One region of the Paenibacillus sp. J22P143 genome, then DNA from elsewhere that is predicted to be linked to it. Evidence: a T-box and tRNA genes for the amino acid it is inferred to sense, from the RefSeq annotation. Region 1 holds a T-box; the other holds one or more tRNA genes.
The links. The T-box of region 1 lies ahead of leuS (leucine--tRNA ligase). A T-box ahead of a tRNA ligase gene usually reads a tRNA of that ligase, here a tRNA-Leu.
Positions count from the first base shown of each region.

Region 2: it has a tRNA-Leu gene. The T-box ahead of leuS (leucine--tRNA ligase) is inferred to sense a tRNA for this amino acid. The anticodon was not compared.

Region 1 covers NZ_JCAUAQ010000004.1:307,636-317,315, forward strand. The annotation lists gene AC58PQ_RS10570 (DNA internalization-related competence protein ComEC/Rec2) at 1-2,254, opposite strand, end outside; gene AC58PQ_RS10575 (deoxycytidylate deaminase) at 2,481-2,993, opposite strand; gene AC58PQ_RS10580 (ComEA family DNA-binding protein) at 3,097-3,684, opposite strand; gene comER (late competence protein ComER) at 3,827-4,660, shown strand; gene leuS (leucine--tRNA ligase) at 4,687-7,146, opposite strand; T-box leader at 7,227-7,464, opposite strand; gene AC58PQ_RS10595 (class I SAM-dependent DNA methyltransferase) at 7,536-8,297, opposite strand; gene AC58PQ_RS10600 (CvfB family protein) at 8,299-9,195, opposite strand; gene rsfS (ribosome silencing factor) at 9,192-9,539, opposite strand; gene yqeK (bis(5'-nucleosyl)-tetraphosphatase (symmetrical) YqeK) at 9,559-9,680, opposite strand, start outside.
Region 2 covers NZ_JCAUAQ010000005.1:135,654-141,730, reverse strand. The annotation lists gene AC58PQ_RS11615 (Tex family protein) at 1-139, shown strand, start outside; gene AC58PQ_RS11610 (hypothetical protein) at 283-690, opposite strand; gene cmpA (cortex morphogenetic protein CmpA) at 953-1,117, opposite strand; gene AC58PQ_RS11600 (hydrolase/acyltransferase) at 1,191-1,544, opposite strand; gene AC58PQ_RS11595 (SprT family protein) at 1,683-2,156, shown strand; tRNA gene AC58PQ_RS11590 (tRNA-Asn) at 2,176-2,251, shown strand; tRNA gene AC58PQ_RS11585 (tRNA-Ser) at 2,255-2,343, shown strand; gene AC58PQ_RS11580 (hypothetical protein) at 2,489-2,983, shown strand; gene AC58PQ_RS11575 (methyl-accepting chemotaxis protein) at 2,899-3,405, shown strand; tRNA gene AC58PQ_RS11570 (tRNA-Glu) at 3,578-3,649, shown strand; tRNA gene AC58PQ_RS11565 (tRNA-Leu) at 3,666-3,747, shown strand; gene AC58PQ_RS11560 (hypothetical protein) at 4,599-5,264, shown strand.

The DNA of each region.
Region 1 (9,680 bases):
AATCAAGCACTTCCGCTTCGGATTCTTTCTCCATATCCCCTGTAAACAGCCAACGTGTTCCTTGCATTTCGAGCAAAAAGACAACCGATCTAGCATTCTGCTCTTTGACGATTTCGATCATCGTCTGGTTCGTTTCAAGCGGATAAATCACTTGCAATCTTGTCAGTGGGTCAATATCGATCCAATCATCCATTTGTGCGGGTAATAAGGGCACTCGCTTTTGCACGAGGGTCGAAAAAAGGGTCGTCATGCTGCTGCTCTCCTTAAAAGTCCCGTTAAAGAGAAATTGCTTTACTGGAATTTGTTCAATAACAGCCTGTAACCCGCCACTATGGTCGGCATCCTCATGGGTGAGCACAAGAAGATCTAAGCTTTGTATACCTCGTTTCTTTAGGAGAGGAACAAGTAGCTTTTGCCCTACCTCATAAGGGTCTTTGCGAATTTTCCATTCATCACCCGGTTTGCGGAATGTGAGTGTCCCTCCTCCATCGATTAACAAATGGCGACCATAAGGTGTACGAATCAGAATGGCATCGCCTTGACCGACATCAATAAATTGCACAAGACCTGTTCGTTGAAAGCGATCCGGCGAATAACCGATCCACAAGAGCATTAGAAAACCACCGATTACAAGAAATAGACTCAACTTCACACTTATCTTCTTTCTACTAGTGCCTCTACTAAAATCCAGCATGATGGGAGGCTCATCAGTAGTGCTTAAGTGGCTGCGTTGCCAAAGTATATAAACGAGAACCAGGAAACCGTAATAAAAATAGATCCACGGTATACTTGGGGATGGCCAAATCATTTTGAGATGAGGAATCTGCTGAAGTTGATCGGTTATCCAAAATATGAATTCATTCAGCCAAGCGATCAGTGAGCCTAATCTTTGACCTAGGGGGATATAGACCAAACCGAGTGCGAGTGCAACCAAGCCTGCCGGAAACACAATCATGCTGATTACAGGAACCAACACGGCATTTGCTAACCAAGACAACAAAGAGAATTGATTGAAATAGTAAATCGAGACAGGGAAAGAGACAGATTGTGAGACTAGCGTGATGGCGAGGGTGTTTTTGAGAGTCGGGGACGTGACATAAGGGGACAGCAATTCAGTTACTCTTTGCACTCCAAGAATGAGCCCCAGTGTGACTAAGAACGATAGTTGAAAGCTAACATCGAGCAAAAAGTAAGGGTCCCATAGAAGCATCGCCCATGCGGCGACTGCAAGTATGTGAAGCACCTCCTTCATTCCTCCACGCCTAGCTGCGTACAACGCAATCATTGACATGAGTCCTGCTCTTACAATGGACGGGGATGCCCCTGTGACGAGGACGTAGAACGGAAGCAGGCACATACAGATGAGCAGATAGGTCTCTTTCGCTATTTTCAAACGGCGCATGATCCAGATGCATACACCTAGAAACACGGCTATATTCAACCCTGAGATGGCTAAAATATGGGTCAGTCCCAGCTCCGAAAATTGCTGGAAACGGTCTGGATCCAGATCGTCGGTGAGTCCGATTAGCATGCTTTTCATAAATCCCGCCTGCGAGGCGGGAAAGATCACGTCCATCCGCCTGCTGAGCATTGCGCGCAGCTCGTCGTTCCAGCGCAGCAGCTGGACGACGCTTAGTCGCGCAGCCGCAGGCTGCACCTGCGCCTGATCCACCCCTTTGGCTGAAAGCAGCCAATGGGTGTGGTGAAGGCGCAGGTATCGGCGGTAGTCGAAGCCGCCGAAGTTACGGGCCGGGGACGGGCTGCGCAGCGTCCCCGTTAGCGTCAGGGCGTCGCCTCGGCGCCAGCCCGACGCGATCGTCTGCTGCGCCTGCTCCATCAGGCGCAGCGAGACCTGCACGCTTTCCCCGCCGAGCGGGAAAGCGGTGGCTTCGTTGAAGCTGACGGACTCCGCTTCAAGTGTAAAGCTAGCCCTGTCACCGTCAATGGTGACAGGGCTAGCAAACCGACCGAGCAGCGTGACCTCGCTGCCGCTCTCGTTGATCTGCCCCTGCTGCGCTAGCGGCAGGGCAGTGATGTTGCGCTGGTCGGTCCCTTGATAATAGCCGTAGGCTATTACGACCAGCAGCAGGGCGCCCAGCGGCTGCCGGCCAGGCAGACGCAGCGCGTAGAGGATGATGAGCGCGGCTAGCAAAAGCGCGCTCGTCATCCAGGACAGCCACGGGAGCTCGGTATAGATCGCGAGCACATACCCACTTATCCACAGACAGCATCCTTGAACAACTGGTCTTTTCATGATAGGGAATCTCTCCTTTTTAATGAGAATGAGATCATGCTCCACTTTAAGCTCGTTTTCCGAGCCTATCGCTCAGAGCGCTCTTCTTTTAGCTCGTTTTCCAAGCCTTCCATCGGAACGCCCCTCTTTTAGCCCGTCCGCGCCGCTATTCACAAACAAAAAACCTCCCCCTAGCGCACCCCATGGCTGCTTCTAGAGAGAGGTTCTTCCCCTCAAAACTCACTATTTAGTTCACTACCTCAGAAACCGTACCTGCTGGTGGTTCATAAACTGTCATCTGACGGAATGAAATCCCTCTGGCTACCATCAACTGGCTAACCTTCTCATGATCCTTCGGATACCCTCGATGGAACACAATCTCGGTCACTCCACTGTTAGCTAACATATTCGCGCAGGTCCAGCAAGGTTGATCGGTCACATAAACTGTGGATCCCTCGCGATCTTCGCGATCGGTAAACAACAGCAAGTTCTGCTCGGCATGAATCGTACGTATACAGCGGTGCTTACGCACGACTTCCTCTACATCGGCAACAAGCTTCAGCTCGATTTCCTCAACTAGCATACAACCTTCTTCAGTGCAATCCGGGACGCCCATCGGAGCGCCATTATAAGCTGTTCCAAGCAGCTTTTTCCCCTGTACAAGGACTGCTCCAACATGTCTACGATTACACCGCGAGCGTGTGGAGGCCATATAAGCGATATCTAGGAAATACGTATCCCAATCTTTCCGGATGCTCATGATGATTGACTCCCTCCTGATGACTCGTTTTTTCATTTACTATTCTCGAAACCAAAACTATTTCTAGTATTTTCTCATATTTCACTAGAAATGAAAAGATGAGCTAGGATGGAGCCACAAACACTAGCTCCTTTAGCTTCTCGAACATTTTGTCCCCAATCCCTTTCACTTCCATGAGTTCTTCAACTCGTTTGAAGTGCCCCTTCTTCGTACGGTACTCAATAATGGCTTTGGCCTTACTTTCGCCTATCCCAGGCAGCTTATCTAACTGCTCTAATGTAGCGGTGTTCAAATTTACAAGGCCACTTTGTGCTTCAGTCGATGGGGGTGCAGCTTTGGAAGAAGTTGTCATGTTTCGAGTCCCTGTAGTAGAGGAAGCTTCTTCAACATCTGTTGTCATCTTTGAATCCGTCTTTGAAGATGCTGGGGTTGGGGCTGATGTTGGGGTTGAAGTTGGGGTTGAAGTTGCAGTTGCAGTTGAGCTCGCCTTTGGCGTTACTGTCGTTTTTACCTCTTTCTTCTCATTAGCCTCTTGTGTTAGTAACGCTTCCATCTGCGTATTGATCGGCATAAACGCCGTTTGAATCGTTGGCTGTCCTCCGCGGAGAAATGGCCACACCACCCAGATAAAAAGCGAGATGCCCCCAAGGATCAACAAGAGCCTCTTTATTTTATTTCCAAAAAAATCCACGGACTACCTTCTTTCTTAGCATATTTGTGAATGGGCAACCATATACATGAAAAAGCGTCCCAATGACTACACGAATCGTGTGCGACCGCGTAAATAGGTTGGTTTTCGTATAAAGACTGATTTTTTCGGGAGGGATTACTTGATGAAAGCTGGATTCATCGGTACTGGGAGTATGGGAAGTATTCTGATTGAAGCATTCATTCATTCCGGGGCGTTCAATCCCGAGCAAATTATCGCTAGCAATCGAACATTACGTAAAGTTGAACTTCTTGCGGAGAACTATCCTGGCCTGCAAGTGGCGGAAACGAATCGTGAAGTCGTGCGTGGAAGTGATTTGATTTTCTTATGTGTCAAACCATCTGAATTCAAAAAGGTTATTGATGAAATCAAAGAGGACGTGCTTTCCTCTCAATTTATAATTTCCATTACGAGCCCTATCCTGATTAAGCATCTAGAAGGTCTATTACCAGCCAAAATAAGTAAAATCATTCCAAGTATCACGAATTACGTACTAAGCGGTGCTACGTTATGTATTCATGGGAATCGCATGCAGCCTGAGGATAAAGAGTGGCTTGAAAATATTTTCACGCATATCTCTACTCCGATACGTGTGTCTGAAAATTATACGAGGATTTCCTCTGATTTATCTAGCTGTGGTCCTGCTTTTCTTGCTAGCTTTATTCAAGCTTTTATCGATGCTGCTGTGGAAGAAACGGGTATTTCTGCTGAGGAGGCCACATTGCTGGCTAGTGAAATGACTTTAGGTACAGGAAAGCTGCTCACAACGGGAGGCTTCAACCCAGTTAGCTTGCAAAAGCGAGTATCTGTTCCTGGAGGCATTACTGCTGAAGGTTTACGTATTTTGGAGAAGGAGCTTTGCGGAGTGTTCTCTCAGGTTATTCGTGCTACTCATGCCAAGTATGAAGAAGACATTGAGAAGGCAGAGCTGCTCTTTCCTTTGAAACAACAGCAGTAGCCTTCTCAATGCATAACTTTGTGTGATTAACCTACAACGATATTGACTAATTTACCTTTAACAACAATCAATTTGCGAACGGCCTTTCCGGCGGTCGCTTCTTTGACTTTGTCGAGTTCAAAGGCCATTTTCTCCATCGCAGCTTCATCGGTATCTTTGGAAATCATGACACGGTCAACAATTTTACCATTGATCTGCACAACGATTTCGATTTCATTATCCACGGTCCACGACTCATCATAAGCTGGCCACGCTTCGTATGTGATGGATTCCACGCCGCCCAATTTCTCCCAAAGCTCTTCCGCTAAATGAGGAGCAATCGGGGATAGCATTTGCACGAAATTTTTCATCGCTTCCAGAGGTAGACGCTCTGTTTTGTAAGCCTCATTGACAAAAATCATCATCTGGCTAATCGCGGTATTGAAGCGAAGTGCCTCGTAATCCTCGGTAATTTTCTTGATCGAGCGGTGCCACGTGCGCTTGAAGGTATCGCTGCCCAGCGTTTCATCCCCGCTAATTTTCGCTTGAACCTGGCCGTTGTCATCAACGAACAGTCTCCATACGCGATTCAAGAAACGGTAGATCCCATCTACACCTGTTGTATTCCACGGTTTAGTCGCTTCAAGCGGCCCCATGAACATTTCATAAATGCGCAATGTATCCGCACCTTGATCGCTCACGATGTCATCCGGATTCACAACGTTTCCGCGAGATTTACTCATCTTCTCCATGTTCTCGCCAAGAATCATCCCTTGGTTAACAAGCTTATGGAAGGGCTCTTTGGTATGAACAAAACCAAGATCGTAAAGTACTTTGTGCCAGAAACGCGCATATAGCAAGTGCAGAACCGCATGCTCCGCTCCGCCAATGTACAAATCAACAGGCAACCACTGCTTTTGCAGCTCATCCGAGCAGAAGGCTTGATCATTCTTCGGATCAATGAAGCGCAGGTAATACCAGCAGCTTCCTGCCCATTGCGGCATTGTATTCGTTTCGCGGCGAGCTTTCATGCCTGTTTCAGGATCTATTGTATTAACCCACTCGGATACGTTAGCAAGTGGTGACTCACCTGTACCAGATGGCTTAATTTCATCCACTTGTGGAAGCAATAACGGCAGCTGATCCACAGGAACTGGCTTCATCGTGCCATCTTCCAGGTGAAGAATCGGAATCGGCTCACCCCAGTAACGCTGACGGCTGAACAGCCAATCTCTCAAGCGATACGTTACTTTACCGCGGCCTTTGCCATTTTGCGTAAGCCAAGCGATCATATGACTGATCCCTTGCTCAATGTTTAAACCGTCGATTGGACCTGAGTTGACATGCTTACCATCGCCTGCATAAGCTTCCTTCTCCACGTCTCCGCCTTGAACTACCTCGATAATTGGCAGGTCGAATTGCTTCGCAAATTCCCAGTCGCGTTGATCGTGACCTGGAACCGCCATAATCGCGCCCGTGCCGTATCCGCCAAGCACATAATCAGCAATCCAAATTGGCACTTTCGTGTCATTAACCGGATTGATCGCATAAGCCCCTGTGAACACACCGGATTTGTCTTTCGCCAAATCTGTACGCTCCAAGTCACTCTTGCGTGAAGCTTTCTCTTGATATTCTTTGATCGCAGCAGCTTGCACTTCTGTTGTAATCTGCTGAACAAGCTCATGCTCAGGCGCCAATACACAGTAAGTTGCTCCGAATAATGTATCTGGACGCGTTGTGAAAACCGTTAGGCTTTTCTCAGCATGGCCTTCAATCACGAACTGAACCTCAGCTCCCGTTGATTTCCCAATCCAGTTGCGCTGCATATCTTTAATACTTTCAGACCAATCAAGCTCTTCTAGATCCTCAAGCAAACGCTCCGCATACTCCGTAATTCTCAAAATCCACTGACGCATCGGCTTCCGAATAACCGGATGGTTACCACGCTCACTTAATCCGTCAATAACTTCCTCATTTGCAAGTACAGTACCTAGAGCCGGACACCAGTTCACTGGAACCTCATCTACATAAGCAAGACCTTTATTGTAGAGTTGGATGAAAATCCACTGCGTCCATTTGTAGTACTCCGGATCCGTTGTACTAATCTCCCGATCCCAATCGTAAGAGAAGCCGAGTGATTTAATTTGACGGCGGAACGTATCGATATTTTTCTTCGTGAACTCTCTCGGATCATTCCCTGTATCCAACGCATACTGCTCTGCAGGAAGTCCAAATGCATCCCAGCCCATTGGGTGAAGGACATTAAAGCCTCTCATCCGTTTAAAACGGGAAACGATATCAGTCGCCGTATAGCCTTCAGGATGCCCTACGTGCAAGCCCGCGCCTGATGGATAAGGAAACATATCTAAGGCATAAAATTTCGGTTTAGCCGAATTTTCCAGTACCTTAAATGTTTTCTTGGCATCCCAGTATGCCTGCCATTTGGGTTCGATCGCTTGCGGATTGTAGCCTTGTTGCTCTTTCGTTTCTTTCAATTCCTGTGTCATGACTCCATGCCTCCTTCAAGTTGCTCTCTGCTCATGTATGCAAATACGCACAAAAAAACCTCACATCGCTAGCGGATATCGCTAGGGACGAGAGGTATAATTCCCGTGGTACCACCCTAGTTAACACAAGGTATTCTTCACCTGTGTTCACTCTGCCCCTTAACGCGGGTGAGACGATCCAGCTAGCGCCCTCACTTCCAGCGGTTCACCTTCTAGCTCCGAGGCGAGTTCTCAAGACTAACATCTGCCGGCTCACACCCTAGCTCCGACTCTCTGAAAGATGCTGTACAAGGTACTATTCCTCATCTAAGCTTTCCATACAACTGATTAGCTTTGATTATATGTAAAATAATGCCGCACTGTCAAGCCGAGGGCGAATCCCTTTAGGATTATTTTTTCGCAATAAAGAAAGCTCGCTCTGTCTTATCCGTTGGCTGCTCCCACGTAAAGTCAGAAGCTTGATGTACCTCACGAAAGCCTACCTCGATTAGCATCCGTTCTAGCCACTGCAAGGGATACGCTCTTTGTTCATGCGTTTCATCAATGCGCCGGAAGGTTTCGCCTGAGCCTCTGTCTTTGACGAAAATCGTTAAATCATGTTCAATCTGAACACGTTCCTCATCTAACTCACTTGTCCAAATGTAAGCAACATCGTCTTCATTTAGAAAAAAGGGCTGAGACTCCGCGTAGGCAAACAATTGAGCTGGTGTATGTACATCGAAGAGGAATAAACCACCTGGCTTGAGCCCAGCCAATGTCTGACGGAAAGCATCCACGATGTCATCTTCCTCTAGCAAATAGTTGAGACTGTCGCAAAATGAAATGGCAACATCCACTTCCTCGCTAAGCTCCCATTCACGTATGTCCTGTTGGACCCAACGAATGGCACCGCCGCGAAGCTGACTGGGTTGTTCGCTATGCTTCTGCTCAGCAACGGCCAGCATATCCTCGGAAAGATCGATGCCCGTCACTTGTATGCCTTCAGCAGCTAATGGAATAGACAAATTGCCTGTCCCGCATCCTAAATCCACAAGCGTTGTTGGTTTTACTTCGAAGCGTTCAAAGCCTTCCTTAACGAACCTCAGCCAATCTGCATAGGGCATGTTGTTCATTAAACGATCGTACGTATAGGCGAATTTCTCGTAACTCATCTCAGCCTTGCGTCTCCTCTTGTTTCAGATACGTCCAATCTGCTTCCTGATAAATGAGACCATCTTTCATCAGCTTGCCTAAAGCACGTTTGAAGGCTGCTTTACTTAGACCGAATTTATCCTTGATGATATCTGCCTGCGTTTTATCCGAGAATGGCATAGCATTCCCAGGACGTTCACGGAGCACTTCAAGAATACATTCTGCATCCTCATCGCGTCCTTTTTCCTTCGGAAGCCTCATCGATAGGTTAACTCGTCCATCTTCTTCACGCACAAATGCGATCCGAACATCAACTAGCTCGCCTACACGAAGCAAGCGTGTCCGCTCTTGTGGAATGATCAGTCCGATGACACCAAATCCTAGAACACCCGCCTCACATATGACGAATGTACCCATCTGAAGTGGACGATAAACACGAGCTTTAACCCATTGGTTTGTCCAACTCGACGGAGCTCGTACACATAGCGGAGCCAAGTCTTCTTCAAGCGCCAGCTTTGCAATTAATCGGCCTTGCCGATCGTGTGCAAGCGTTGCGAACACTTTATCCCCTACTTGAGGTCGAAGCTCTTCAAGCTCTGGCACATGTTTGTAGGGTAAAAGTAAATGACGACCAAGACCCATTTCTAAGAAATAGCCAAACCGCGGATGAATATCAACAACCTCTAGAAGCCCAACATGACCCATGGTCAGCAGCGGTTTCTTCATGGTCGCCATAATTCGATCCTGCGTATCGTGGAATAAGAACACTTCCACTTTGTCTCCAGGACTAATTCGGTTCCCTACAATTTCCGCATAAGGCAGCAGATAATCCTGATATCCATCACTCAGGAAAAAGCCATTAGGTGGAACTTCCCTTGCTACCTCTAGGGTAACAAGGGATCCTGCTTCATTTCTCATACGCGCTCCACAACTTTGGCATCGGACCAAAGTTTTTCGATATTATAATATTGACGATCATCACGATGGAAAACGTGGAGAACAACGTCCCCTAGATCAAGAAGTACCCATCTTGCTGTGTCAATGCCTTCATAGCTTCGAATATGAACACCATGCTCATGCGCTTTTTTACGAGCTTCGCCTGCAATTGATTGTACTTGTGTTTCCGAATTCCCGTGACAAATAACGAAATAATCCGCAATTGGGGATACGCCTTGCAAATTCAAGCTAACGATATCCGCTGCTTTTTTGTCTTCCGCTGCCTCAACAACGAATGCTAATATTTCTTCTGGGTTTTTACTCATGCAATCATCCTCCATGTCATTAGGTGTGTATTTGGATTTGTTCCAATAAATCGTTCCGTGTCAAAATAGTAAGTGGATAAATGCGCTTACCTTTGGATATCAAAAAGTTGATGGTGGAGTCAAAGCCGGCAATCAACGCGC
Region 2 (6,077 bases), on a different contig from region 1:
GCACATCTCCCAGCTCAAGAACGGCTTCGTGAAACATCCGATGGATGTGGTTTCCGTTGGAGATATCGTCCAAGTATGGGTACTGAACGTGGACCAGAAAAAGGGCCGCGTCGGCTTAACCATGAAGAAGCCGCAATAATAGGTGTAGGATAGTACCGAGTTGTTGGGAATTGTTAGTTGAATGTTCGTAGAGGCAGTTGGGAGTTAGGTCCCAACTGCTTTTTGCGTACCTTCGTGGTTGCTGATCTGTAACTCCTTGCTATCGGTTTCACCAGCCCCCGCCTACTTCTGAGCCCCTCCCACCTCCTTCACCAAATAAGTCGTCGAATATCGCTGGCCAGCGACAAGTGAAAGTATTCCTTCCATCGAGAGGCGGATGAGCCACTCAGCAGCGATACGAATGTTCACATTACACTCCGCTGCGACTTCTTGAAGCCGAACTTTGCCATTACGCCGATTGGCGATTTGAAGAATAAACTGCTTCCGCAGCTCCCAAACGTCCGCCTCAAGCTCAGCGATGGTGAGGGGATGCGGTTTACTGCTAGTTGATGACCTTCGTTGTTCCAGTGGGATCACGTTGCTTTTGAAGCGGGCAGAGGTGCTTTCCTCGTCCCGCAGGCGGTTTTTCTTTCTTCTCTGCTGATGCTTCTCGCGCATCCTACGTAGCCACTGACTACTATTTTGCTGCATGTCATTAAGCCCCCTTTTTTAGCCAATACGCAAAAAAAGCACAAACGAACGGCAGAAGAAACTGCAAGTTCGAGTGTGCTTCACTCAGGTTTTGGAATTTGTTTGTATTTTGCTTTTACTATTTGTTACATTTATTTACAGTATAGAGGGCATATTTCAAATATGCAACTATTTTTCTTCCAATGTTTACTCTTGCTATTTGTGCTCTTATGTATCCATGGCAAAAAAGCCAGCACTTGTGGCACAAGTACTAGCTTTTTGATCAAAATTTACGTTTGCTCGGTCCGTCCGTCGATTGGCTGTCAGGCCACTCCTCTTGTGAGCGGCGAGTGCGGTAAAAGTACCAGCTATCATTCAATAATCGGATTTGTCTAAGGTTTTTGTTCTGGAAGGCACGCATTAATTGATTACAAAGCCATTGAGGCATATGCCCATCCCCTTCTTCGCCATGTACTTATAGCATATGAAGGTTTAGGAAATTGGGTGCAGGTCCTTTATTTTTAGAGCTCAAATTCCTCTTCGTACCACTGCTCAAGCTGAGCTTGCAATGCGCGGATTTCAGTGAGCAAGGAAATCAAAGGATACGATTTTTCTTGGATGCCTGCGAATGTTTTTTCGAGACCATTGATGTAATCCAAGCCTTGAATCAACGTATATGTGGCACCGATCAATTCCAAGTCATCACATTCAGCAATAACGCGTGGAAGTTGGGGGATATGATCAGCAGTCAACTTCTCTAATTCCTTGTGCAAACGTTGGTTCAAAGCCGTTAATTGATAGGAATAGGAGGAAGGCATTTCGACGAATTCCAGTTGCTGGTCAAGCTTCAATATCGCATAGCGCATTTGTGGCATGGGAACGGTTCAAATCCTTTCTGTATAGGGCGTTCGATCTTCTTTTCTACTTGACAGTATAGCCGTACATACGGTACAAATTCAAGTAAGAACTTGTCATTAGCCGTGCGCGTGACTTGTCATTGGGAGTGTTCGTGGATGGAAGATCGAGAGCTGCAGCAATGGATCGAGCAGATTTCTATGGAATCGTTTGGACGACCCTTCGTTCATCAGGCGCGTTTTAACCGAAGATTGCGGTCGACGGGTGGGCGTTATTTTATGAAATCACACGATATTGAGATCAGTTGGAGTCAGTGGGAGACCTACGGCCGAGATGAAATCGAGAAGATTATCAAGCATGAGCTGTGCCATTATCATTTGCATATTTTGAAGCGAGGCTACAAGCATCGTGATCATGATTTCAAAACCTTGCTAGCCCAAGTTGGTGGTACCCGATTTTGCCAATCATTACCTCGACCCAAAGCGAAACAAGCCTATAAATACAGGCTGGAGTGTGTGAATTGCAAGACGGAATATTTTCGTAAGCGTAAAATGGATGTACGTAAATTTGCCTGTGGGAATTGCAGGGGAAAATTGAAATCGTATACACTTGACTTACCGGCCCCTTCGTAATAAAATAAAACTTGTTCATTCCCTGATAGCTCAGTTGGTAGAGCACTCGACTGTTAATCGAGTTGTCACAGGTTCGAGTCCTGTTCGGGGAGCCATATGGAGAGATACCCAAGTGGCTATAAGGGGATCCTCTGCTAAGGGATTAGACTGCGTAAGCGGTGCGAGGGTTCGAATCCCTCTCTCTCCGTCACGAAATAAGTTCAATGGCAATCTTGCCGTTGGGCTTATTTTTGTTCACCTCAATCTCAACCTAATCTAACAATTTTCTAATACCCGTTAAATGTTTGTCCTCTATAGTGAATAAAAAAAGCTTCACGATGGAGGAACGCCCAGTGACTAAATTATTTTCGATACGTGTACGTCTCATCCTATTGCTATTGATTCCATCCCTGTTATATTTAGGCACGAGTGTGTATCTGCTACAGATAAACAAGACCAATACGGATGAACTAACCTCATCATTGTATGAGACATCCGAGAGGAGCACGTCACTCATTCTGAATGCCGATCGTGATATGTATCAGGCCTTAACTGCCTACCAGCTGTTAGTATCGGGCATGTTAACGGCAGAAGAGAAGACGGCTCAGCTGAAGGCGCTCAAAGACAATATTGATCAAACGCATACAAGGGTCGGTCAGGCTGTTACCATTTTAAAAGATAAGCAATTACTGCAAACCGCACAAGCTGAGAAGAACGTGACGATTGAGCAAAGTGCAGCGAGCTTCCAGGTTTCCTTCGATCAGTGGGTCAAAGAAGCGAATGCGGTTGTTCAAGCGGGGAGCATGGCAAAGGGTTCAATGTCGTTGCCCAAGAAATCCGTAAACTAGCAACACAATCGATCGAATCGGCTGATGGCATCAATCAGTTAATTCACGAGACGAGAGTCGAGATTGAAAGTGTATCTCAGTCGATGAATGCGACCAAGCAGGAAGCGAGCGCAGGCTCACAAATGATGCAGGAAGTGAACCTAAGCTTCGAAACGATCATGCAATCCGTGACGCATATCGTAACACAGATCCATGAGACATCGGCTATTACACAGCAAATGTCAGCAAGCTCGGAAGAAATTTCTGCGACGATGGATCATTCTGCTGCAAGTTCGTCTCAGATTCTTACGAGATCTCAAACTGTAGCAGCGGCTACTGAGGAGCAGCTTGCGATGATGCAGAACATTGCTGCTGCGTCGGAACAGCTGAGGTCTGTGGTGAATACGTTGAATGAATCCGTGTCTTATTTCAAAATTAAATAGTGGAATGAAATAGGGGCGCTTTCATGGTTTTTCTAACGTGGACATGGGGCTCCTTATTTTTCATTGTTTGACTGGATTTGTTTCCATAAATTGGGCTTGTCAACGGAAGCGGAATCCTTTATAATAAAACTTGTCGTCCTTACTGAACTGAATTGTTCAATGATGATATTATGGCCCGTTGGTCAAGTGGTTAAGACACCTCCCTTTCACGGAGGTAACAGGGGTTCGAGTCCCCTACGGGTCATTGTTTTATCTCTCTTGCGGTCGTGGTGGAACGGCAGACACACCATCTTGAGGGGGTGGCGCTCACAAGGCGTGGGGGTTCAAATCCCCCCGACCGCATCCCGTAAGGCTTTACAGGTTTTATAAGGTTAAATTTAGATAGTGTGCATACCTGCACATGATTTCGATAAATTAGACCACTTACCTATCAGAACATTAAATTCTGATTAGGGAGTGGTTTTTTTGTTGCTAAAGTTTGCAATCCAAGAGTTCAAAGATGATCGTGAATACAAAAACTTGTCACCTAGAACGATTGAATCTTATCTAATGACCTTGAACGAGTTTCGTTCGAAATTCGTTTTATTCCTAATTCAAACCATCGTGGATACGGTGCGACGAGTTTACTTCGTAATGGTGAATACATTTACAGAGCAAAACATATCAGAAAAGAAGGTATTGTTAAGGAGAGCAATTGAAAAGTATCTTGAAGATAGATAGGACAGATAATCACCCTGCACTATTTATCAGCAACAGGCAAGAGCGAATTAGTGTTAGAAGCGTTCAGCATCTAATGGAGACATGGTCACAATGCCCATCAGACACGTCACAGCTTCATTACAGGACTTGTTAGGGCAGGTGAGGACATTATAGTGTCATTCAGAGTCTTAGTGGTCACAGTTCAGCAGATATGATATTGCGTTATAGTATGCCTAGTGAGGAAGATAAACAAAGAGCAGTTGAGCGTATATTTAAGGATTAGCCACCAGAAATGGTGGTTATTGTTTTTCTTGGAGAGGGTGGGGGGGGGGGGGGGTTACATCAAAATGAAGTTGTTTGAATGGTGAAAGGGTCATAGCACTTCCACCGCTCGACTATGAGTGAAATTTGAAGCGATACGGTAAAGAATGGAATACCATTATATGGTATAATTGAGAAAATCAACAACAGTACATAAGATAGGGATGGTATATATGCTTGATTGGATTGAGGAGTTTAAACCAACAGATAAAGGTTTGAAGCAAATACATCATAGACGACGATTTAATTTAAAAAAGGTTTCCTTTGCATCCCCTGCAACTATGACTGAATTAGCACGATTACTTTCTGCTGGCAGTGTGCTTTTAGCAGACAATATGATGAATGTCTATTCTGCGAAAGATGAAACTGCTCGTAGTCTGATAATGAATGACATTGCACCTCATTTTGAAGATGTAAAAATTGTTTATGTTGAAGATGAAATTGATGTTGTTAATATGCAATATCTAAAGAAAGATTCAAAAAAAATGTTTAACAGCACAAACACTGGAATTATTCAGGTTATACATGACTTATTTAGAACTAATGACATGAGTATATGGACAGATGGTAAAAAAAGAGAACTTACTCGTTACTCCGTTAAACTCAATGCGTTAAATAAGTATGATATTGACAATACAAATGACATTCAGGATTTTTTCACAAAGGGATATTTTGACTTGGGTGAGGAGTTTTGCTTTATTCCAACAGGTTGGACGCTTGTAGATGAATTGAAAGAATCAATATCATTGAGGTTCTTTGCCACTTTTATTCCATGTATAACTTTAGTTGTTGATGCGAGTAACAAGCAAGTAGTGGGGATATTGCTTTCAGGGGATTGAGGGATGAATAGACAGATGAAAGAATGATTTTATGACGATAAAAATTTATTGATTTGACATCTATTGCTTATGTTGAACTTGTATTATTTCCTGATTATAGAGTGACAATTCTCTATTTTTGGTAAGAAAACATAAGAATGGAGGTTTGGAAGTGAAAAGGATATATAAATTTTGGGATACCTTAATAATCCTAGCTATCATATTTCTATTGTGGTGGATAAAATCTTTCGGAAATGAACTTACATTCAAGAAGTCAATAAATTTGGTTTTTGTTACATTATTAGTCATTGCATTGGCTAGGTCAATTTACGTTTATCTTTCAGATAAATCAATGAATAACCTCATAGTGCCAGCTTCTTTATTGATAGCAATCATAGGTATTATATTTAATGTGTTCAATATCATATTGACAATTCTTATGTATTTATGGGTAGGGTTGACAGGTTACAATTTTTACAAACGACAGAGAAGAAAATAATCAATGTAATTGCTAGTTTATTGATTCTATTTTTTGTAAGTACTAGATTTATCCAGCGAGGTAAGAAGATGAAAATATTAAAGAAGAGAGTCATTTTAATCTGCCTTCAACTAATTCCCCTTGGTCCCTTTTGGTTTTTTGGATTTTCTCTTCTATTTGAGTTTAAAGATGTATGAAAGCAAGTTCCTACGTAATGAAAGCTGACATTTACTAGGATGCAGAAATTAAAATGCAAAGTAAAACAAAGGTGGCTAAAGACTTTGAAATTTAAATTTAAATTCAATAATAATCCAGCATGGTTTAATATAGTTGCTGTTTTAACGGCAATCGTCTCG